DNA from 3 places in the Arthrobacter sp. NicSoilB4 genome. Region 1 is predicted to be linked to each of the others. Evidence: riboswitches for the same ligand, from Rfam matches in the RefSeq annotation. Region 1 holds a riboswitch; each other region holds the start of a gene.
What was found. Region 1 has a riboswitch for thiamine pyrophosphate ahead of LDO13_RS16850 (ECF transporter S component). Riboswitches for the same ligand answer to the same signal wherever they lie in the genome.
Positions count from the first base shown of each region.

Region 2: another riboswitch for thiamine pyrophosphate. It lies ahead of thiO (glycine oxidase ThiO); the one in region 1 lies ahead of LDO13_RS16850 (ECF transporter S component).
Region 3: another riboswitch for thiamine pyrophosphate. It lies ahead of LDO13_RS10630 (bifunctional hydroxymethylpyrimidine kinase/phosphomethylpyrimidine kinase); the one in region 1 lies ahead of LDO13_RS16850 (ECF transporter S component).

Region 1 covers NZ_AP024653.1:3,660,783-3,668,038, reverse strand. Annotated here, with positions in the region: gene LDO13_RS16880 (Na+/H+ antiporter subunit D) at 1-311, shown strand, start outside; gene LDO13_RS16875 (Na+/H+ antiporter subunit E) at 308-853, shown strand; gene LDO13_RS16870 (monovalent cation/H+ antiporter complex subunit F) at 850-1,128, shown strand; gene mnhG (monovalent cation/H(+) antiporter subunit G) at 1,118-1,534, shown strand; gene LDO13_RS16860 (DUF4235 domain-containing protein) at 1,562-1,825, opposite strand; gene LDO13_RS16855 (heme-degrading domain-containing protein) at 1,918-2,463, opposite strand; TPP riboswitch at 2,659-2,802, shown strand; gene LDO13_RS16850 (ECF transporter S component) at 2,867-3,508, shown strand; gene LDO13_RS16845 (ABC transporter ATP-binding protein) at 3,508-5,178, shown strand; gene LDO13_RS16840 (energy-coupling factor transporter transmembrane component T) at 5,175-5,978, shown strand; gene LDO13_RS16835 (UDP-N-acetylglucosamine 1-carboxyvinyltransferase) at 6,075-7,256, shown strand, end outside.
Region 2 covers NZ_AP024653.1:2,843,766-2,851,021, forward strand. Annotated here, with positions in the region: gene LDO13_RS12835 (chloride channel protein) at 1-51, opposite strand, end outside; partial or broken gene LDO13_RS12840 (NAD(+)--rifampin ADP-ribosyltransferase) at 330-504, shown strand; gene moeB (molybdopterin-synthase adenylyltransferase MoeB) at 529-1,740, opposite strand; gene LDO13_RS12850 (TetR/AcrR family transcriptional regulator) at 1,825-2,490, shown strand; gene LDO13_RS12855 (DUF3107 domain-containing protein) at 2,552-2,776, shown strand; gene LDO13_RS12860 (hypothetical protein) at 2,828-3,130, shown strand; gene LDO13_RS12865 (4a-hydroxytetrahydrobiopterin dehydratase) at 3,234-3,563, opposite strand; gene LDO13_RS12870 (thiazole synthase) at 3,589-4,407, opposite strand; gene thiS (sulfur carrier protein ThiS) at 4,413-4,649, opposite strand; gene thiO (glycine oxidase ThiO) at 4,646-6,046, opposite strand; TPP riboswitch at 6,040-6,171, opposite strand; gene thiE (thiamine phosphate synthase) at 6,198-6,860, shown strand; gene LDO13_RS12890 (ferritin-like fold-containing protein) at 6,870-7,256, opposite strand, start outside.
Region 3 covers NZ_AP024653.1:2,346,285-2,353,540, forward strand. Annotated here, with positions in the region: gene obgE (GTPase ObgE) at 1-646, opposite strand, end outside; gene rpmA (50S ribosomal protein L27) at 764-1,027, opposite strand; gene rplU (50S ribosomal protein L21) at 1,089-1,397, opposite strand; gene LDO13_RS10630 (bifunctional hydroxymethylpyrimidine kinase/phosphomethylpyrimidine kinase) at 1,751-3,415, opposite strand; TPP riboswitch at 3,398-3,495, opposite strand; gene LDO13_RS10635 (Rne/Rng family ribonuclease) at 3,600-6,818, opposite strand.

The sequences.
Region 1 (7,256 bases):
AACACCCCGACCCGGTGCTGCTGGCGGATCCCGCCGACTCGGCCAGGGGCGACCGGGCCGGAAAGACGAATGTCACCCTCCTGCCGCGGACGATGGTGGGTTCCACGCTGGGGCTGGTCCTCTTCGGCGTCGGGCTGACGGTCTTTGCCGGGCCGCTGTTCCGGGTGGCGGACCAGTCCGCCGTCGACATGCTGGACCGGACCTCGTATATCCAGGCTGTCCTCGGCGAGGGAACACCCGTTCCGGCGCTCTCCCAGCCTCGACCGGACCCCGCCGGCGTTCCGCCGGCCAGCGGGGAGGAGCGCAAATGAGCCGGAAACGGATATCCCTGCGCCAGGAACTGCCGCTGCTGGTCTGGCTCGTGATTGTCTGGGCCGCACTGTGGCAGGACTTCAGTCCGGGCAACCTGCTCTTCGGCGCCCTCATTGCGGTGCTGGTGGCCCGGCTGTTCTACCTGCCCCCGGTGGAACTCGGCGGACGCTTCAACGTGCTGCGCGCCGTTCCGTTCGCCCTGATGTTCCTGGCCAGGGTCGTGGTGGCGAGCTTCCAGGTCCTGTTCCTGGCCGTGGCAAAAGGCCCCAACGTCGTCAGCGCCGTGGTCGCCGTCCCGCTGCGGAGCCACTCCGACCTGCTGGTCACCGCCACGGGGCATGTGACCGCGTTGATCCCCGGATCGCTGGTGGTGGAAGTCGACCGCTCCACGTCCACGCTCTACATCCACGGCATCAACGTCCGCAGCGCCGAAGATGCCGCGCAGCTGCGCGCGGACGTCCGCAACACCGAAGCCGGTTTGATCAGGATCATGGGCACCAAAGCCGAACTGTCCGCCCTCAACCAGGAGCTGGTGCCATGATGCAGCTTGTCCTGACTGTCACCGCCGTCGTGCTGTCCCTGGCCGCCGGGGGAGCGATCATCCGGATCGCCAGGGGTCCGTCGCTGCTGGACCGTGTGCTCGCCGCTGACGTGCTGCTGGCCATCCTGGGAGCTGCGTTGTGTATCGACATGGCCGTGAACCGGCACCTGAACAACCTCATGCTGCTCGTGGCGGTGTCCCTGATCGGGTTTGTCGGCTCAGTGACGGTGGCCCGGTTCGTCGCCGACCGAAGGGAGCAGCCCCGTGAATCCTGAGACGTTTTCCGGCGATGCCGTGATCGACGCCGTCTCGGCCGTTTTCCTGGTGGTCGGCGCGCTGATGTCCCTTGCCGCGGCGGTGGGGCTGCTGCGGTTCCCGGACCTCATGACCCGGATGCACGCGGCCACCAAGCCGCAGGTGCTGGGGCTGTTCCTGCTGCTGTGCGCGCTGGGGCTTCAAATGCGCACCTGGTGGGTCTGGCCCGTGCTGGTGGTGGCCTGGATCTTCCAGCTGCTGACGGTGCCGGTGTCGGCGCACATGGTGGGCCGGGCCGGTTACCGCACCAAGCACCTGCACCCGGAGCTGCTCAGCACCGACGAACTGGAAGCCGTGGTGCAGCAGGCGGCCGGAACGCGCGGTTTCACGGACGACGACGGCGACGAGGTTACCGGCGGGCGGTGATGGCTGGTGCGCCCTAAACGAGGCGCTTTAGACGATGTCCTGGGTCTTGGCGAAGCGCGTGATTGCGCGCTGCGTGCCGCGGTTGGCGAGGACCTGGATGATGGCGCTGACGGACGCTGAGATCAGCGCGAAGGTCAGTGCGTGGCGCAGTGTGGTGGGGACGTCGTCGTCTTGGCCCTTGGGCGGCTTGCTGCCCGTGGACTTCTCCCAGACGGTGTCGACGAGTTTGGTGCCAGCGAAGCCGGCCAGCAGGCTGACGCCGGTGCCGAGCAACTTGATGAGGATGTTCATTCTGCGGACTCCTTGGAGGCGGGAACTGGGCTTCCCCTAGCGTAGCGTTCTTGGCCCGGCGGTCCAGCCAGGCAGGCAGGGGGCGGGACAGGTCAGCCTGAGGTACCCGCGCGGCCGAGGATGTCCGACAGGGCCTCGACCACCAGTTCATGGTCGGCTTTCTGCGGCAGACCCGACACCGTGACGGTGCCTACCATCCCGGTTCCGCGCACGTAGATGGGGAAGGCCCCGCCGTGGGCGGCAAATTCCTTCTCATCGAACCAGGCGTTGTCCTCGATCATCCGCCCCGCGGCCCGGGCCCGGAGTCCCACCAGCAGCGACGGGACCTCGTACCGCACGGCCGTGCGCTGCTTGGCCCTGATCCAGCGCTCGTTGTCCGGGGTGGCGCCCTCCAGCGCCGCATGGAAAAGCACCTGCTCGCCCTTGGTGATGTCGATGGCGATCGGGTGGGAGCGCTGCCTGCCCAGTTCCACCAGGCGGAGCCCCAGATCCAGGGCGTCGTCCTTGCTGAAAGACCGGAACTGCAGTTCGTCCATTTCCGCCAGGATGCTGCCGATGAGTGCCGCCAGGGAGCCGTGCGGCTGCGGTTCGGCGGAGTCCGGATCGTAGCCGGGTGAAGGAACTGGTGAGGTGGTCACGTGATTCAGCTTCCGTTGGTTGGCCGCCGTCGGGTAGCCAAACGGCCGCGGCGGTGTCCGGTGTTCCATGCCCTGCCGACTCTACCAAGCAAGGGTCCGCAGGTCACCGGCGGCCAAGCCGGCGGATTGTGACGGACGGGCCCGGAAAACAACCTCTTCCGGGTGTAAACTGGGCCACGCCCACAAGGGCTATTTTCAATACGACAGGGGAGCGCCGCCGTCGGGCATCACCGGGGAAATCCGGGGAAACCACAGGTGGGCGCTGAGAGTGCGGACAGCCGCAGACCCTCGAACCTGATCCGGTTAGTACCGGCGCAAGGGAGTCGAGTTCTCGGAGTGCCCGGAGCGGTGGCAGAAGCCGCGGCCCGGGGCACTCTCCCCTCCTGTTCCTCAGGAGGACGATATGACTGATACATCTGCTGCATCTGTGAAACAAACGCGCACCCGACTCAACTACAACTGGCGTGTAGTGGACATTGTGGTGGCCGCGTTGATCGCGGTGGCGGGCGGCGTGATCTTCTGGGCCTGGTCCCAGGGCGCCAACCTCATTTCCGCCCCCGTCAACGCCTTCTACCCGCCACTCACCGGGCTCTACGCCGGCGGCTGGATGATCCCGGCGGTGCTGGGCATGCTCATCATCCGCAAGCCGGGCGCCGCACTGTTCTGCGAAGCGGTGGCCGCCACGGGCGAGCTGATCATGGGCTCGCAGTACGGCACCACGGTGCTGATCTCCGGGATCCTGCAGGGCCTCGGCGCGGAACTGGTGTTCGCCGCGTTCATCTACAAGAAGTTCAACCTGCCGGTGTCCCTGCTGGCCGGGGCCGGCGCGGGCCTGTTCTGCGGGCTGAACGATGCGTTTATGCCCTGGGGCTGGAACATTGCCTACGCAGGCGGTGACAAGCTTGCCTACATCATCTTCACCGCCATCTCCGGCGCTGTGATCGCCGGCGGCCTGTCCTGGCTCGCCACCCGGGGACTGGCCAGGACCGGCGTGCTGAGCTCCTTTGCCTCCCGCAAGGCGGCTACGGAGCCCGTCTTCTCCTGATGCCTGCCTTAGAGGGGGTCCGCCCGGCCTCGATCACCGCTCGCGGCTGGGGCTGGCGGCACGCCGGCCGGTCCCGGCCCGCCGTCAGCGGCCTGGACCTGGACATCCGGCCCGGGGAGCGCGTGCTGCTGCTGGGGCCCTCGGGCGCCGGCAAGTCCACGCTGCTCCACGCCCTGGCCGGGGTGCTGGGCGACAGCTCCGCCGGTGACGCCGGCCGTACGGCCGGCACCGCGCCGGCTGACAGCGAGGACGCAGACGAGACCGGCAGCCTGCTGATCGACAGCGCCCCGCCCCGGGCCCGGCGTGGCCGTGCCGGGCTGATGCAGCAGGACCCGGAGACCCAGGTGGTGCTCTCGCGCCTTGGCGACGACGTCGCTTTCGGCGCGGAAAACCTGTCCGTACCCCCGGCGGACATCTGGCCACGCGTGGCGGAAGCGCTCGACGACGTCGGGCTGGGCCGGCTGCCGCTGGACCACCCGACGTCGGCCCTCTCCGGCGGCCAGAAGCAGCGGCTGGCACTGGCCGGCATCCTCGCGATGCGCCCCGGGTTGATCCTGCTTGACGAACCGACCGCCAACCTGGACCCCGACGGCGTCCTGGAAGTCCGGGACGCCGTCGGGCGCTGCCTGGACAAAACCGGGGCCACCCTGGTGGTGGTGGAACACCGCGTCTCGGTCTGGAAAGACCTCGTGGACAGGATTGTGGTGCTGCAGCCGGGATCCGCCACGGACTCCGCCGTGCTGATCGACGGGCCGCCGGACCAGGTCCTGGCGCAGGCGCGGGACATGCTCACCGCGGCCGGGGTCTGGGTACCCGGCTACGTGCCGGAGACCCGGGCACGCGGATCACGGACCCCCGGCCAGGAAGCCGCGGCCGGCACTTCGGGGCAGCTGCTGCTGGCCGCGGAGGATCTGGCGGTCTCGCGGGAACGGCAGCGGCGGGCGGGACTCCGAGGCGGCTTCCGTCCCATTCCGCCGGAGCCTGTGCAGTCCGGCATCTCGGCCCAGGTCCGCGCCGGCGAGGCGCTCACCATCACGGGACCGAATGGTTCGGGGAAGTCCACCTTCGCCCTGACCCTGGCCGGCCTGCTTGCGCCGGTCTCCGGCCGGGTGTCCGCCACCCTGGCACTCAGCGCCGGCGCCGGGATCGATCCGTACCGGTGGAAGGCCCAGCAGCTGATCGCCAGGATCGGCACCGTGTTCCAGGAACCCGAACACCAGTTCGTCACCGGACGCGTCCTGGATGAGCTGATGTTCGGCCCCCGGCACCTGGGCCGCGGCGGGGAACGCGTCGACGAGCTGCTGGAGCGGCTGCGGCTGACCGAGCTGGTGGACGCCAACCCGTACACGCTCTCGGGCGGCGAAAAGCGGCGCCTGTCCGTGGCCACTGTCCTCGCCGCGCACCCCCAGGTGCTGGTCCTGGACGAACCCACCTTCGGCCAGGACGCCAACACCTGGGCCGAACTCGCCTCGTTCCTGTCCGAATTGCTCGACGGCGGCACTGCCGTCGTCTCAGTGACGCACGACGCCGAATTCAGCGAGGTCCTCGGCGGCACCAGATTGAGCCTCCACGCCCCGGAACACGGGGAACCGGGCCGGGAGCCCGGGCCACAGGAGCCTGAACGCCGGGAGCCTGAACGCCGGGAACCGGGGAAGGTCCAAGCACCATGAGGCAGGAACTGACTCTGCGCGGCAACCATGCGCTGCTGACGCGCGCAAACCCGCTGGCGAAGTTCGCCGCCGTTATGCTCATCACGATGGTGCTGGCGCTGTCCATCGACTGGGTGTCAGCCTCGGTGGCGCTCGCCTTCGAACTGGCACTGCTGCCGCTGGCCGGGCTGACCCTCGGCGTGCTCTGGCAGCGGGGCTGGCCCCTGGTCCTCGCCGCTGCGCTGGGCGGCTGGAGCACAACGATTCTGGCACCGGACAGCGGGAGCATCCTGCTCGACGCCAGGATCTGGTCGATCAGCGAAGGGTCCCTGGAGCTGGGGCTCGGATTTATGATCCGCGGCCTGGCCATCGCGCTGCCGGCAGTATTGCTGATGAGCTGCACCGATCCCACGGACCTGGCCGACGCCCTCGCGCAGAAGGCGAAACTGCCGCACCGCTTCGTCCTCGGCACCCTGGCGGCGCTGCGCCTTGTGGGACTGATGGCCGAGGAATGGCAGACCATCGGCATGGCCCGCCGCGCCCGCGGCGTGGGCTCCCACGGGAACCCGCTGCAGCGGCTGCGGGCCACCCTGGGGCAGAGTTTCGGGCTGCTGGTGCAGGCCGTCCGGCGCGCCTCCCGGCTGGCTGTCACCATGGAGGCCCGCGGCTTCGGCAGCGCACAACGGACCTGGGCCCGGACGTCGGTCTTCAGCGGCCTGGACGCCTGGGTGTTCCTGGGCGGGCTGCTGATTGCCGGAGCCGCCGTCGCCTCCGCCCTGGCTGCGGGGACTTGGAACATGGTCTTCCTGGCGAGGCAATAGCGCCAGTTATCGCACAGTGCGGGTAGCACTGTGAGATTAACGGCATTCCGGCGGGTTTTCCCGGAGTTAATAAATCATGCGTGATATTTTCGGGGGATGACTCAAGAGACTGCTGAACACGTCGGAGCCCTGCTTCGCGCCGCCCGCGGCCAGAAGGGCTGGACCCAGGGGCAGCTCGCTGCCGAGCTGGGAACCAGCCAGAGCGCCATCGCCCGCATGGAACAAGGCAAGCAGAACCTGAGCCTGAAAATGATCCAGCGGCTCGAGTCCATCTTGGGCCGGAGCATCGTGAAGGTGGGGCGGCCCGCCATGACGCACCTCCGGGTCGAGGGCGGCCGCACCCTGTCCGGCGCCGTCGACGTCAACAGCAGCAAGAACGCCGGCGTCGCGCTGCTGTGCGCCAGCCTGATCAACCGCGGCACCACCACGCTGCGGCGGCTCGCCCGGATCGAGGAGGTCAACCGGATCGTCGAGGTGCTGACCAGCATCGGCGTCGAATGCACCTGGCTCAACGCCAACGACCTTCAGATCCGGCGCCCCGCCGTGCTGGACCTCGACTCGATGGACGTCGAGGCCGCCCGCCGGACCCGCAGCGTCATCATGCTGCTGGGCCCGCTCCTGGACGAATCCAGTGAGTACCGGCTGCCCTACGCGGGCGGCTGCGACCTCGGCACGCGCACCGTGCAGCCGCACATGCAGGCGCTGCGCCAGTTCGGCCTCAGCGTCGACGCCAAATCCGGCTTCTACGCGGTGCAGGCCCCGCCGTCGGACGGGCACGACCGCTCCTTCGTGCTCAGCGAACGCGGCGACACCGTCACCGAAAACGCCATCATGGCCGCCGCCCACCGTCGCGGCCGCACCATCATCCGCAACGCCAGCCCCAATTACATGGTGCAGGACCTCTGCTTTTACCTGCAGATGCTCGGGGTGGAGATCGAGGGCGTGGGCACCACCACCCTGAAGATCACCGGCCGCCCCTCGATCGACGTCGACATCGAGTATTTCCCGTCCGAGGACCCCATCGAGGCGATGAGCCTCATCACCGCCGGAATTGTCACGGACTCGGAAGTCACCATCCGCCGCGTTCCGATCGAATTCATGGAAATCGAACTCGCGACGCTGGAGCAGATGGGCCAGCGGCTCGAGGTGTCCGGGGAGTACCTTGCCCGCAACGGGCGGACCCGGCTGGTGGATGTCACCACCAAGCCCTCGGAGCTGAGCGCCCCCGAGGACAAGATCCACCCCATGCCGTTCCCCGGGCTGAACATCGACAACCTG
Region 2 (7,256 bases), 820 kb from region 1:
GATCACGGCGACCGGATCGATACGCGCGGGCGACGCTGCAGGCTCGCTCATGCCGGGCAACCCTGCGCGGCAGTGACGAATCGGGCCACCGGAGGCACTGACAGGACGGGCCCGGTTCGCCCGGCGTAGCAGTTGGGCATCCCTACTCCTTCCGCTGGCCGTCCGCCGGACGGCGGCAGCATTCAGTGGGGTCTCACAGGGGACGGAAGCTGGTCAATCACTCGTTCGCCAAGCTAGCGGGTCCAGTCGGGGCAGTCATCACCCAATGCGGGTGAAAGAGAGAACCAGTCAGCGGATGTGGACCGGCCGGCGGGCTGGAGCGGGAACCCGACCCCAATCTGACGGACAAGAAATTCCCGGGCAATCCGACGCTGTCCTACGCACGCGGGCGCCGCTGCGGGTGGTCGATGAGATCCTGGATTGGCAGCCGCACTCCCCGTGCTCCAGAACATGCGGAACCACCTTGAAGAACTCAAGCGGCTCGGCATCGAAGCGATCGATTGAACTTCGCTGCCTTGACGCTTCGCGTCAGTAGACCGGCTTCCCGGGCTCAACGTCCCGCACCCAGGCCAGGATTCCGCCCTCTAGGTGGCTGACGCGTTCATAGCCCGCCGCCCGGGCGGCGGCGAGGACCGCCGCGGACCGGGTGCCGGCCTTGCAGTGGAACACGATGTCCATGTCCTGGGGCAGTTCGTGCCACGCTTCGCCGGCCAGGATTTGGCCTTGCGGAATCAGCACCGCCCCGTCGATCCGGACGATCTCGAATTCCCCTCTCTCGCGCACATCGACGAGGTGGAAGTCCTTGAGCCCGGCCGTGCGGGAGGCCAGCATCGTGGCCAGCTGCGTCGCCGTCACGGTATGTTCAGTGCCTGCCTCCGCTGCCGGGGTGATGCCGCAAAACGCCTCGTAGTCGGTCAGTTCCGTGATCCGCTCGGCCGCGGGATCACGGGACACCTTGATTTCGCGCCAGGTCCCGCCAAGGGCGTCGAAGAGTGCCACGCGTCCCAGGAGGGAACGCCCGACGCCGGTGATCAGCTTGACGGCCTCCGTCACCATGAGCGAACCCACCGCGGCGCACAACATCCCGAACACACCGCCTTCCCCGCAGGACGGCACGGAGCCAGCGGGCGGCGCCTCCGGGTACAGATCGCGGTACGTGGGGCCGTATTGCTCCCAGAAGACGCTGACCTGCCCGTCGAAGCGGAAGATCGAGCCCCAGACATAGGGCTTGCCGAGGATGGCTGCGGCGTCGTTCACGAGATAGCGCGTGGCGAAGTTGTCGGCGCCGTCGAGGATGAGGTCGTAGCCGGTGAAGAGTTCCAGGGCGTTCGAGGCGTCAAGGCGGACATTGTGGAGGCGGACCTCAACCAGCGGGTTCAGCGCGGCGATGGCGTCCCGGGCGGATTCGATCTTGGGCCGGCCCACGTCTGCGACGCCGTGGATCACCTGGCGCTGGAGGTTGCTCAGGTCCACGGTGTCGTCGTCGACGATGCCCAGGGTGCCCACCCCGGCGGCGGCCAGGTAGAGCAGCGCGGGTGAGCCCAGGCCGCCCGCGCCGATCACGAGGACCTTGGCGTTTTTCAGGCGGCGCTGCCCGATCGCCCCTATTTCCGGAATGATGAGGTGCCGGGAGTAGCGTTCGACTTCTTCCGGGCTCAATCCGTCCGCGGGCTCAACCAGCGGCCCGGGCGCCGTGTCCGGAGTTGCGGGGGCTGTTGCTGCGGTGAACTTGGAAGCCATACTTCAATCTATGCCCGCAGATGCCGCCAGGTCATATTACCGCCACGTAAAGTGGACGTAACAGCAAGGGAAAGAAGGCCGACAGTGGTTCACCAGGCACCGGTTGAGCGGGGTCATGCGGGAAAGTCGCCGGACGCGCCGGCACGGGGCGGACAGCGGTCGGCGCGGCTGCCCCGCGATGAACGCCGGGCGCAGCTGCTCGCGGCGGCCCAGGAAGTCTTCGTCGCCAACGGCTACCACGGCGCCGCGATGGACGAAATCGCCGAGACCGCCCACGTCAGCAAGCCCGTGCTGTACCAGCACTTCCCGTCCAAACGCGAGTTGTACATCGCCCTGCTGGACAGCCAGCTGAGCAAGCTGACGGAGCTGCTGCTGGGGGCCCTCAACTCCACCACGGACAACGATGAGCGCGTCCAGGCGGTCATGCGGGCCTACTTCCGCTTCATCGCCAGTGACGACCAGGCCCACCGCCTGGTCTTCGAATCGGACCTCGTCAACGATCCCGACGTCAGCGCCCGGCTCGAAACGTTCAACAAGACTTTCGCCGACGCCGTCGCCCGGGTCATCGCCGAGGACACGAAGCTGCCCGAGTTGGAGGCCCAGCTGCTGGGCCGCGGACTCGCCGGGCTGGCGCATGTCAGTGCCCGGTACTGGCTGGAAACCGACGGCAATCTTGACCTCGATGTGGCCAGCGACCTGATCTACCGTTTAGCTTGGCGCGGAATCTCACGCTTCCCCAAGGAAACCTAGACTACAAATAGAGATGACGCTTTGATTTTTGTTGGACTTTGATTGGCTGGGAGGCCTTGCTGTGGAAGTAAAGATCGGCATTCAGAACATCGGCCGCGAAATTGTCCTTGAATCGGCCCAGGATGCCGACGCCGTGGCCAAGGTGGTTGGTGAGGCCATCGCCAAGGGCACGGAACTGCGCCTGACGGACGAAAAGGGCCGCCAGATCATCATTCCCGCAAACGTTCTGGGCTATGTTGAAATCGGCGCCGAGGAAGTACGCCGCGTCGGTTTCGGCGCGCTGTAGGCACCACAGGCCGCTGCCGACCCCGTTACCAGATCCGCTAGGAGTCCAAACATGCTTTCCCTGATTGTGGTTGCGCTGGTGACAGTGGCCGCGGGCTTTGTGGTCTGGGCCAATGACAAACGGCATGCCAAGTACGGCATCGCGGTCCCGGCAGGGGTATCGCTGACCGCCGGGATGGTGAGCTGGACCATCTTCGTCGCCGCCGGGCTGGGTTACCAACCCGGGCTGACCTGGATTCCGTGGGTGCTGCCCATGGTCCTGGGCGCCGCCGCCGCCGTGGCAGCCGTGCTCTACCTGGGCAGGACCCGCACCAGCCGCGACACTGCCCGGCTCACCGCCATCCTGCGCTACTAGCCGTTCGCCGGCAGCAGCCCGGCCTCCGTGACCACCGCCCACCCGGGTGGTGGTCACGGTTCGTTAAGGCCCGCCCCAGGTTCCTCCAGCCCGCGACCTGGGCTTACAGCGGCGGAGGCTCCGCGACAGCGCCGATCCGGGCAGCGGCCGCGCTGGCGGCCGCCGCGGCCGCGACATCCCGCCGCGTGACTTTGCCCCCGGCGTCGTGCGAGCTGTACCGCAGGGAGACCTTCCTGTACCGCCATTCCAGGTCCGGATGGTGGTTCTGTTCTTCGGCGATGCGTCCGACGGCGGCAATCAGGTCCAGCGCCGCGGCCGCAGACGGCGCCTTGTAGACGGTGACCAGACCGCCGAGCCGGTACGTCCAGTCCGGCAGCCCGGCGAGGGCCGCGTCGACCTGGCTCTCGTCGAGGACGTCCTCTGTGCCTGCCATAACGGGCTCCTTTGCTGCGAAGGGCCTAAAGGAATTCGGCCCGTCCCTCCATTGCCGACGACGCCAGCGCGTGCTCCCGGCGCGGGATCCGGCCGGCCCTTTTTGCCAGCCTACCGGCGATCACCGCGTGCTTGAAGGCCTCCCCCATCATCACCGGATCCTGCGCCCGGGTCACTGCCGTCGCCAGCAGCACCGCGTCGCAGCCAAGCTCCATGGCAAGGGCTGCGTCGGAGGCGGTGCCGATCCCGGCGTCGAGGACCACGGGCACGGAGGCGCGCGAGACGATCAGTTCGATGTTGTGCGGATTCAGGATGCCGAGGCCCGTGCCGATGGGCGCGCCCAGGGGCATCACCGCCGTGGCGCCGAGGTTTTCCAGCCGCAGGGCAAGCACCGGGTCATCGTTGGTGTAGGCGAAGACCTTGAACCCCCGGCCCACGAGCTGCTCGGTGGCCTCGACGAGTTCGACGGCGTCCGGCAGCAGGGTGTGCTCGTCCGCGATGACTTCCAGCTTCACCCAGTCCGTTTCGAGGGCCTCGCGGGCCAGTTCGGCGGTCAGCACGGCGTCCCTTGCCGTGAAGCATCCCGCGGTGTTGGGCAGCACCCGGATGTTGTGGTCCAGCAGCAGCTGAAACAGCGAACCGGCTTCCGCAGGCGAATAGCGGCGCATGGCGACAGTGGTCAGCTCGGTGCCCGAGGCCAGCAGCGCGGCCCCCAGCCCGCCCAGGCTCGGCGCCCCGCCGGTGCCCATGATCAGCCGCGACCCCAGCTGTACGCCGTCGACCTCAAACGGATCCGCTGCAGCCGCCGACACTCCGGGTGCCGCGGCCAGGGTGGTGTCCTCCATGCTGCTCATCCTCCCTGTACCGCCGTGACCAGTTCGACGTCGTCCCCGTCGGCGAGCGCGGTGCCGTGCCACTGGCTGCGGGGTACCACCTCCGCGTTGCGGGCGACGGCGACCCCGAGTTTCCGGCCGTCGGCGGACTGGCCGTTCGGGGCCAGCGGCCGGCCGGTGACCGCGCTGACGAGGGTGCCCACCGAGGCGCCGTCGGGCAGCGTGTGCCCGGTTCCGTTCAATGTGATGTTCATGCCGTTTCCTTGCTGTGCTCAGGGTTGGGATTGGTGGTCCGCAGGGACGTGTCCGGCTGTCTCGCGGCGGGCGGGCCGCAGGGCTCGGTACCTGCGGCGAACCTGTCCGGCCGGAACCGGACCCAGCGGGGGTCCGCGGCGCCGTCGAGCAACTGCCGGCAGATGTCCGCGGCGGCGGGCGTGAGCAGGATTCCGTGCCGGAAGAAACCGGTGGCGATGATCAGCCCTGCAACACCCCCGGCGCCTCCAGGTTGCGCCACCCGGCCCAGCAGCGGTGCGTTGTCCGGCGTCCCGGGCCGTGCCCTGGCGGTGGCCTCCAGCAGTTCAAGTTCGGCGACGGCGGGGAGCAGCTGCTGTGCGTCGCGCAGCAGCTGGTAGACGCCGCCGGCTGAGACTGCCGAGCCGGGCGGGGCACCGGCCGGGGCTGCCGAACGGCTGTCTTCACCGAGGGCGTCTTCCCGTTGCGTGGCACCGATGACTACTGTGCCGTCCTGCCGGGGAACGATGTAGACCGGCACTCCGCGGACCAGCCCCCGCACGGTTGAAGTGAGCAGCGGCCGCAGTCTCTCCGGGACCCGGAGCCGGAGAATATCGCCGTGGACCGGCCGCAGCGGCAACCGGAGTCCGGCGGGCAGGCCGTGGAGCGCGGCGGCGCCCAGCCCGTTGGCCACGATAGTTTCCCTGGCCAGCACGGATCCGCCGCCGGCGAGGCTGGCTCCGGCCACGCGCCCGTCCTGCCACAACAGCCCGGCGGCGCGACGGCTGACGGTGTCGCAGCCGCTGTCCGCCGCCAGGAGTTCCCCGATCCGGGCGAGCAGCCGGCGCGGGTCCACCTGGTGGTCGGCTGGGATGTCGAAGGCACAGGAGATGCCGGGGCTGAGCAGCGGTTCGCGCGTGCGCGCCTCGCGGACACTCAACGGCTCGACGCCAAGGCCGTACGCCTGCTGGACGGTGCGCAGGTCCGCGAGCGCCCGGCGGTCGGCTGCGTCGGCGCCCACGGCGAGGGTCGGCGTCGTGAGGTAACCCGTACTGCTGACGGCGGCAGTGCGCGTGTCCGGGCCGGCGCCCCCTGCCTCCAGCGCCGCGGCAAATGCCGGCCAGAGGCGTGAGGACTCGAGCATAAGCTCCAGGAGGGGCTCTTCCTGGTAGTGCAGTTCACTCACGGGGGCGAGCATGCCGGCGGCAGCCCAGCTGGCGCCGCTTCCCGGGGCGTCGTCGATGAGGGCGACCGTTCGGCCCGAGCGTCGCGCCGCCCAGGCGATCCCGTGGCCAACAGCCCCGCCGCCAATCACGGCGACGTCGTAACATTTCCCGGCTTCGGTGTCATCAGGGCCGGCCGCAGCAGGCGGCTCGGCGTCAGTGCCCGCGGCCGTGCCGCGGGCGGATGTGGTGCCCATGAAGGATTCCTTCCCTACGCCGGTACTAACCGGATCAGGTCAAGCGGTCGGCTCTGACGCCCTCTCAGCCTGCCGGCGCCGGACGCTGGTGGCGTCGTCGGCGGCGGGCTCCCGCGGTATTGGCCCAGTTTAGAGGAACTAGGCTGGAGGCATGAGCCAGGATGCCGCCCACACCACCGCCCGCCTGTACCTTTGCACCGATGCCCGGCAGGGCCGCGGCGACTTTGCGGACTTCGTGGATGAGGCCTTTGCCGGCGGCGTCGACATCATTCAGCTGCGCGACAAGTCGCTGGAGGCGGCCGAGGAACTGGAACTGCTGGAGGTCCTGCACCAGGCAGCCCGCCGCCACAACCGCCTGTGGGCCGTCAACGACCGGGCGGACCTCGCCTCGCTCTCGGGGGCCCCGGTATTCCATATCGGGCAGAAGGACATCCCCACGGGCGCCGCCAGGGATTTCCTGGGCCAGGACACCGCCCTCGGGCTGTCCACCCACAGCCCGGAGCAGGTGGATGCGGCCATTGCCTCCTCGGCCGGCCGCAACGGCCTGGACTACTTCTGCGTCGGGCCGGTGTGGGCCACCCCCACCAAGCCGGGCCGCGCCGCCGTCGGACTCGAGCTGGTGCGCTACGCTGCGGACGCGGCAGCCGGCGGGGTGCCGTGGTTCGCCATTGGCGGCATTGACCTCGAAAATGTGGAACAGGTGGTGGAGGCCGGCGCCCGCAGGATCGTGGTGGTCCGTGCCATCACCGAAGCCGACGATCCCGCCGGTGCCGCCCGGGCTCTGCTCGCCGCACTCGACGCCGCCGGGAACTGAGCGGGCAGTTCAGCCGGCCAGGCCGAGCTGTTTCATCCGGCGCGAGTGGTTGGCTGCCAGCTCCGCCATGAGCCTGCGGACCAGTTCCTTGGACCTGTCCTCGTCAGCGTCGACCAGGCCGCCGATGAACGCGTGCTCGAAGCTCACCCGCTGCGCCTGGGTCAGGGCTTCGCCGAGAAGGCGCCTGGCCCACAGCGCCAGCCGTGACGCCAGCCGCGGGTCATCCGCGAGGGCGGACTTGAGCCGTTCCCGCAGCACGGCGGTGGCCTCCTCATCGGCCTGGATCTGCTCGACCAGGGCCCGGGTCCCGGCGTCGACGTACCGCGAAATGGCCCGGTAGAAATCGGCGGAGACAGTGTCGATCACATACGCCTTCATGAGCGATTCGTACCAGTC
Region 3 (7,256 bases), 1.3 Mb from region 1:
GGCCCGGGACGTCGGCGATGGTGAAGCGCACGTCGCCGGCCTGGACGACGCCGAGGTTCGGGATCAGGGTGGTGAACGGGTAGTCGGCGATCTTGGGCCGCGCGGCGGACATGGCCGCGATCAGGCTGGACTTGCCGGCGGACGGGAAGCCGACCAGGGCGATGTCGGCGATGGACTTCAGTTCGAGGACGACGTCGCTGGACTCGCCTTCGATGCCGAGCAGCGCAAAGCCGGGCGCGCGGCGCTTCTGCGAGGAGAGCGAGGCGTTGCCGAGTCCGCCGATGCCGCCGGCTGCGGCAACGTATTCCGCGCCCTCGCTCACGAGGTCTGCGAGGACTTCGCCGGCCTTGGACTTGACCACGGTGCCAATGGGGACCGGAAGAATCAGGGTTTCGCCGTGTTTGCCGGCGCGCCAGTCACCCATGCCCGGGCCGCCGTTGGTGGCGTGGCGGTGCGGTGCGTGGTGGTAGTCCAGCAGGGTGGTGGTCTGGGTGTCGACGCGCAGGATGACGTCGCCGCCGTTGCCGCCGTTGCCGCCGTCGGGACCGCCGAGCGGCTTGAACTTCTCGCGGTGGACGGAGACACAACCGTGGCCGCCGGTACCGCCGGATACGTGCAGTACTACCCGGTCTACAAAGCTGGCCACGTGGATCTCCTCAGTGCTGTTCCCTCAGGCGCCAAGGACGCCCAGGATGATTGTAATGCGGTTAAAACACCGGTGGAGCGGACCTAATGGCCCGCTCCACCGATACAAGACTTGTTGTTACTCTGCAGCTGCAGCAGCCACAATGTTCACAACGCGACGACCGCGGCGGGTGCCGAACTCGACAGCGCCGGGGGTCAGAGCGAACAGGGTGTCGTCGCCGCCACGGCCCACGCCGGCGCCCGGGTGGAAGTGGGTGCCACGCTGGCGGACGATGATCTCGCCTGCGGAAACTACCTGGCCGCCGAAGCGCTTGACGCCGAGGTACTGGGCGTTCGAGTCACGACCGTTGCGAGTGGAGCTCGCGCCTTTTTTATGTGCCATTTGGAAATGCCTGCCTTAAAATTCTGGGGAATCTGCTGAAAACCTGAACAGTAACGATTAGTTACTTGATACCGGTGATCTTGACCTTGGTCAATTCCTGACGGTGACCCTGGCGCTTCTTGTAACCGGTCTTGTTCTTGAACTTCTGGATGACGATCTTGGGACCGCGAAGGTCCTCAAGGATCTCAGCCGTAACCTTTACCTTGGCCAGGTCCGAAGCTGCAGACGTGACCTTGTCACCGTCTACCAGGAGCAGTGCGGGCAACTCAAAGGTGCTGCCGGCTCCACCGGGGACGCGGTTCAGGGTAACGAAGTCTCCAACGGAAACCTTCTCTTGGCGGCCGCCTGCGCGGACAATCGCGTACACCACTGGGGAACTCACTTCTCTCGACGTTTATTACTAGATTTGCGTGCGGAACCTGGGTCCAATGTGTTTGGTCCGGCTCACGCTGTGCCTCTACGCCGGTGGAGTTCCCAAGGGAATCCATGAGCTATCCCGTGGACAAACACATCCGAAATCGGATGGAGCGTCCTCAAGGTCATAACCCAAGTGTTGGCGTAAGCACCGAAGATCTAGACTACGCTAATTTTGCCTTCGGCCGCAAATGAGGCTGGTTCCGAAGGGAGGTACGTGATAGGCACCACTCTGTATGGACAGAGCCCGCCGCAACGACTTCCGGAACCGTGCCCACCTATCGTACAGGCCCATCCGGGCGCCCGCCGTCAGGCGTGCAGCCGCGGCGCGTCGAAGAAGTCGACCTCGTAGCGTGCGGACTGCCGGAAGGCCAGCGTCATGGCGTCCCGTTCGCCCGCCGATGCCGCCCGGGCGGCGGCGTCGGTGTAGGCGACGGCCTGCCGGGTGGCGGCAACAAACGCCTCGTCGGCGTAGGTGCGCAGCCAGACGGCGTAGGGATGGGACTCCGGTGCGCCAGCGGCGAGGAACTGCCGGTACAGGGTCTCACCCACCTCGGCATAGAGCCAGAAGCACGGCAGCACGGCGGCCACGAGCACACCGTAACTGCCGGAGATCGAGGCGGCCAGGAGGTGGTCAACGTAGGACTTGGTGACCGGCCCGGGCGTCGTCACCGCCGTGCGCGTGCTGAGCCAGGTCCGGTGCAGCTCCGACTCGACCTCCAGGCAGTTCTGCGCCGAGCGGGCCCAGAACAGCTGCTCGGCCTCAGTGGGTGCAATCGCGGCGGCCCGGGCCAGCACGCGGGAGTAGCCATTGAGGTACAGGGCGTCCTGGGCAAGGTAGTAGGCAAACTCGTTCTCCGGCAGCGTTCCGTCGGCGAGGCCCCTGATGAAGTCAAGGCCGTAGATCGCCTTAAGGTCGGCGGTGGCCGCTTCCCGGAGCGCGACGGCGAACTCCCCTTCGGCCGGTCCCCGGGCGGCGGTTCCCCTTTGCCGGGCGCCGTGGTCATGGGTGTACTGCTGCACGTGGTGGAAATGGTGGACCGGGCCGTTGCCGGTGCCGACGCCGAGGGCCGCAGAGGTGCGCAGTGCCTCCTGCAGCCATGGCTTGACCTCGCGGAGCGCGGCTTCCCAGTCCCCCGCTCCGCCGGCCCGCGCCGTGTCCCTGGCCTGCCCGATTTTCCTGGCCTGGACTGTGGCGATCGCGGAGGACAGCGAACACCCCGTGCCGTGGCTGTTGCGGGTGTGCACCCGCTCTCCCGGCACCACCACGACGTCCTGGGCCAGGAGTCCGCCGGTGTTGACCAGCGCGTCGGGGCATCCGTTGCCGCAGTCGTCGTTGCCGGGGCCGGTCTGGTCGCCCCCGGGGCCCGTTCCGGCCTGGAGGTGGCCGCCCTTCACCAGGACCGTGGAGCCGGTCTGGGCGGCGAGCCGCTTGCCCTGTTCCAGTGCCCCGGCCCAGTCCTCGGCGGTCTCCTCCCTGAGCAGGACGGCGAGTTCGGCGAGGTTGGGCGTGATCAGGTCCGCGTACGGCAGCAGCGCGTGCAGGGCTGCCTCGGCGGACTCCTGCAGCAGCCGGTCTCCGCTCGTCGCCACCATAACGGGATCCAGGACCACGACGCCGGGCCGGGCCCTCTCGAGCCAGCCGCGGACAGCATCAATCACGGCGGCATCCCCCAGCATCCCGATCTTGACGGCGTCGATGGTGATGTCCTGGCTGATGGCATCCAGCTGGGCGGTCAGGAAGGCCGCCGGCGGGACGTGGACGGCGCTGACACCGCGGGTGTTCTGGGCGGTCAGGGCCGTGATGGCGGCCATGCCGTAGCCGCCGTGCGCGGCAATGCTCTTAAGGTCGGCCTGGATGCCGGCGCCGCCGGAGGGGTCGGAGCCGGCGATCGCGAGCACCCGCGGGATCCGGGGCGTCGAAGGGGCGGGGACAGGCGGAAGAAACGATGAGGCGGTGGTCAAGAGAGACATCCCTTCGCCGGTGCTAACCGGACAGGTTCAACGGGTCTGGATCTCAGCCGGCTCGATGCGCGGCACCCCGTGTCAGGGTTCCAGCCTAGCCGCATCCCTTAACGAAGACGCGGGCACGGCCCGAACCGCGCGTATTGCTACGCCGTCCGGACCGCACCCGCGGCCTTGCTGAACTGTTCCGGGGCTAAAGCTCCGAGGCCGGAACGCCGACGCCGAGGATGATCGGCTCGCTGGCGGCCGGCTTCGCCTCCGGCGCCTTTGTTGCCGGGACCTTGGCCTCGTGCACGGAAACGGCGGCGGACTGCCGGGATTCCTGGCGCTGCTCCACCGAGGTTTCATTCGCTGCACCCTGGGCGCGGCTGGCGCTCCGGTTGCGGCGTCCGCGGCGGGCACGCGAGGTACCGGCTTCGGCTTCAGCTTCGGTCTGGGAACCCGGCGACTGGGTGCGTCCCGGGCCGGTTCCGCCGGTGCGGGCCGGAGCTGCCGCTGCCGTCCGGGCCGCCGGCGCCTTCGCTGCAGGCTCCTGTGTTGCCGGTTCCTGCGCTGCGGGAACCTTGGCCCCTTCGGCTTCGCCGAGGTTGGCGAAAGCCTCGGTCAGCAGGTCCAGGGTCAGCGCGGGCGCACTGGCCTCGTCGGCGTGCTCCACGAACGGAAGAGCGACCTGCTCGCCGCCAAACGTCAGCACGGCTGCCGGACGCCCGGCAGCTTCCTCCGACGCGGCCAGCTCGACGGCAGCCTCGACTGCGGCCTCCACCGCTGCCTCGCGGGCCCCGGCGTCGGCGGCGGTTGCCTCGCCGTCATGCAGGTGGGCGGCGTGCGCCGCTGCTGCGATGTTCGCCAGGGCGGCGCGGGTTGCCTCGGCCTTGGCGTGGCGCTCGGCTTCGGTGGGCTCGGCGTGCACGGCTGCCGGCGCGGACTGGACGTCCGTTCCTTGGCCGCCCCGGCCGCGGCGGCGGCTCTTGCGTTCGGTCCGCGCGGCCGGCTGCTGCTCGGTCCGCGGGACGTGGTGCTCGGCGGCAACGACGTTGGCGCGGCGGTGCTCGACGGGCTCGTCGTGGGTCACGATGCCGCGCCCGGCGCAGGTCTCGCACTGTTCGCCGAAGACTTCAAGCAGCCCGGTGCCCATCCGCTTGCGGGTCATCTGCACGAGGCCCAGCGAGGTCACCTCGGCCACCTGGTGCTTGGTCCGGTCCCGGCCCAGGCATTCCACCATGCGGCGCAGTACCAGGTCGCGGTTGGATTCGAGCACCATATCGATGAAGTCGATGACGATGATGCCGCCGATGTCGCGGAGCCGGAGCTGCCGGACGACTTCCTCGGCTGCTTCGAGGTTGTTCTTGGTGACGGTTTCCTCGAGGTTGCCGCCGGAGCCGGTGAACTTGCCGGTGTTGACGTCCACCACGGTCATGGCTTCGGTGCGGTCGATCACGAGGGAACCGCCGGAGGGCAGGAAGACCTTGCGGTCCAGGGCCTTGTGGATCTGCTCGTCGATGCGCCAGGCCGAGAAGATGTCCGTGTCCTTGGTCCACTTCTCCAGCCGGCCCACCAGGTCCGGCGCCACATAGGTGACGTACGCCTCGATGGTGTCCCAGGCTTCCTCGCCGGAGACGATCAGCTTCGAGAAGTCCTCGTTGAAGACGTCACGGACCACCTTGATGGTCAGGTCGGGTTCGCCGTAGAGCAGCTCGGGGGCGAGGATCTTCGTGGACGTCGACTGTCCCTCGATGCCTTCCCACTGGGCGCGGAGGCGGTTGATGTCATGCGTGAGCTCTTCCTCGGACGCACCCTCGGCGGCGGTGCGGACGATGACGCCCGCATCTTCCGGCAGGCGGTCCTTGAGGATCCGCTTGAGGCGGTTGCGCTCGACGTCGGGCAGCTTGCGGGAGATGCCGGTCATGGAACCGCCGGGGACGTACACGAGGTAGCGGCCGGGCAGGGAGATCTGGCTCGTGAGGCGGGCGCCCTTGTGGCCCACCGGGTCCTTGGTGACCTGGACCAGGACGGAGTCGCCGGACTTCAGCGCGTTTTCGATCCGGCGCTGCTTGCCCTCGAGGTTGACGGATTCCCAGTTGACTTCACCGGCGTAGAGCACGGCGTTGCGGCCGCGTCCGATGTCGACGAAGGCGGCTTCCATCGACGGCAGCACGTTCTGGACCTTGCCCAGGTACACGTTGCCGATCAGGGAATCCTGCTGGGTCTTCGAGACGAAATGCTCGGCCAGGACGCCGTCCTCGAGGACGCCGATCTGGATTCTGTCGTCGCGCTGGCGGACGATCATCTGGCGGTCCACGGATTCGCGCCGGGCCAGGAACTCGGCCTCGGTGATGACGGTGCGGCGGCGTCCGGTGTCGCGGGATTCGCGGCGGCGCTGCTTCTTCGCCTCAAGCCGGGTGGAGCCCTTGAGGGACGTGACGCGGTTGTTGACCGGCGCCTCGGCGGCGGCACGGGGCGCGCGGACCCGGGTCACTGTGTTGGGCGGATCGTCGTCTCCCCCGCCGGTCAGTTCGAGGTCCTGGTCGCCACGGCGGCGGCGACGGCGGCGGCGCGACGTCACGCCGTCTTCGAGTGTTCCCTCGGCGCCCTCTTCTGCTTCTTCTTCGCTGCCTTCGGCCTCGGTCTCGGACTCTTCGATGCGGCCGCTGCGTCCGCGGCGTCCCCGGCTGCGGCGGCGACGGCGGTTTCCGGCGTCTTCGCCCTCGCCCTCCTCGCCCTCTTCTTCGTCAGCTTCCGCGGCGGCAGCCGCCGGGGCCGGACGCACGACGGCGGCCAGGTCGGGTGCCTGGAAAATCATCGAGGTGACCGCGCCCGGCTCCAGGAAGAGCGACGCGGCTGCGGCAGGTGCTTCGGCGGCGGGCGCGGCGGCTTCTGCGGGCGCGGCAGCAGTGGCTGCTTCCTCTGCTCCAGTCCCGGCGGCCGGGGCTGCAGGGGTCTCAGCGGCAGGGGCTTCAGCGGCAGGCGCTTCAGTTGCCGGTGCTTCAGCGACGGGGGCGGCGGCCTTCGCGCGGCTGGCGCGGCGGCGGACAGGCTTCTCAACCGGCGCTTCGGCGGCCTCTGCGGCCGGCGCCCCTGCGGTGGCCGGCTCCGCGGTCGGTGCCCCTGCGGTGGCTTCTTCGGCGAAAGCCGGCAGGAGTTCGGCCGGCTCGGCCACCTTACGGGCGCGGGAGCGGCGTGCGGGCGCCTTGGCCTTGACCTCAGCCTCGGGGGCCTCGAGGGCCTCTGCCGGAACAACCGCGGGCTCCGCCGCATCCGCCGCGGCCTCGGGGGCTTCCTTCTTGGGCAGTGCCTTGCGGCGGGTCCGGACCGGCCGCTTCGGCGGGGTGGCTACAGCTGCTTCTGCTGATTCTGCTGCTTCTTTGCTAACGGCAGACTCTTCGTTGCCCGTTACAACCTGGTCATTATCCATATGTGGCGACACTCCTGCCCCTGACGTGCCGCCACATCCGGCACCCGTTGGGGCAAATATTTGTCAACACCCGCGGGCATTGACAGAAGTCAATTGGATACCCTCAGGTTCGCACCGGCAGTGGGGTGCGGCAGCCCTGGAGGGCCGGCGGAATTGTTCTGAAACCCGTTGATCTACACGCCACAACCAGGTGCCGTCCAATGGCATTGCGGGACAGCCGGGATCAGAGGATCCATGGCTCCCTGCTCATCATTGGCGGTCTTGGGAACAAAGTCGCCGGACCGGGACCCGGATGTGGATCGGGTTCCAGCCACGATCATTGTCTCACAGGAGCCGTCAAAGCAGGCGTAAGCATGGCATCCTTACCGCGGCCCGGACCGAACCACTATGGACGACACGAGCCTTCCCGGACTTCCTCCAGCCTCCGGCGATAGAATC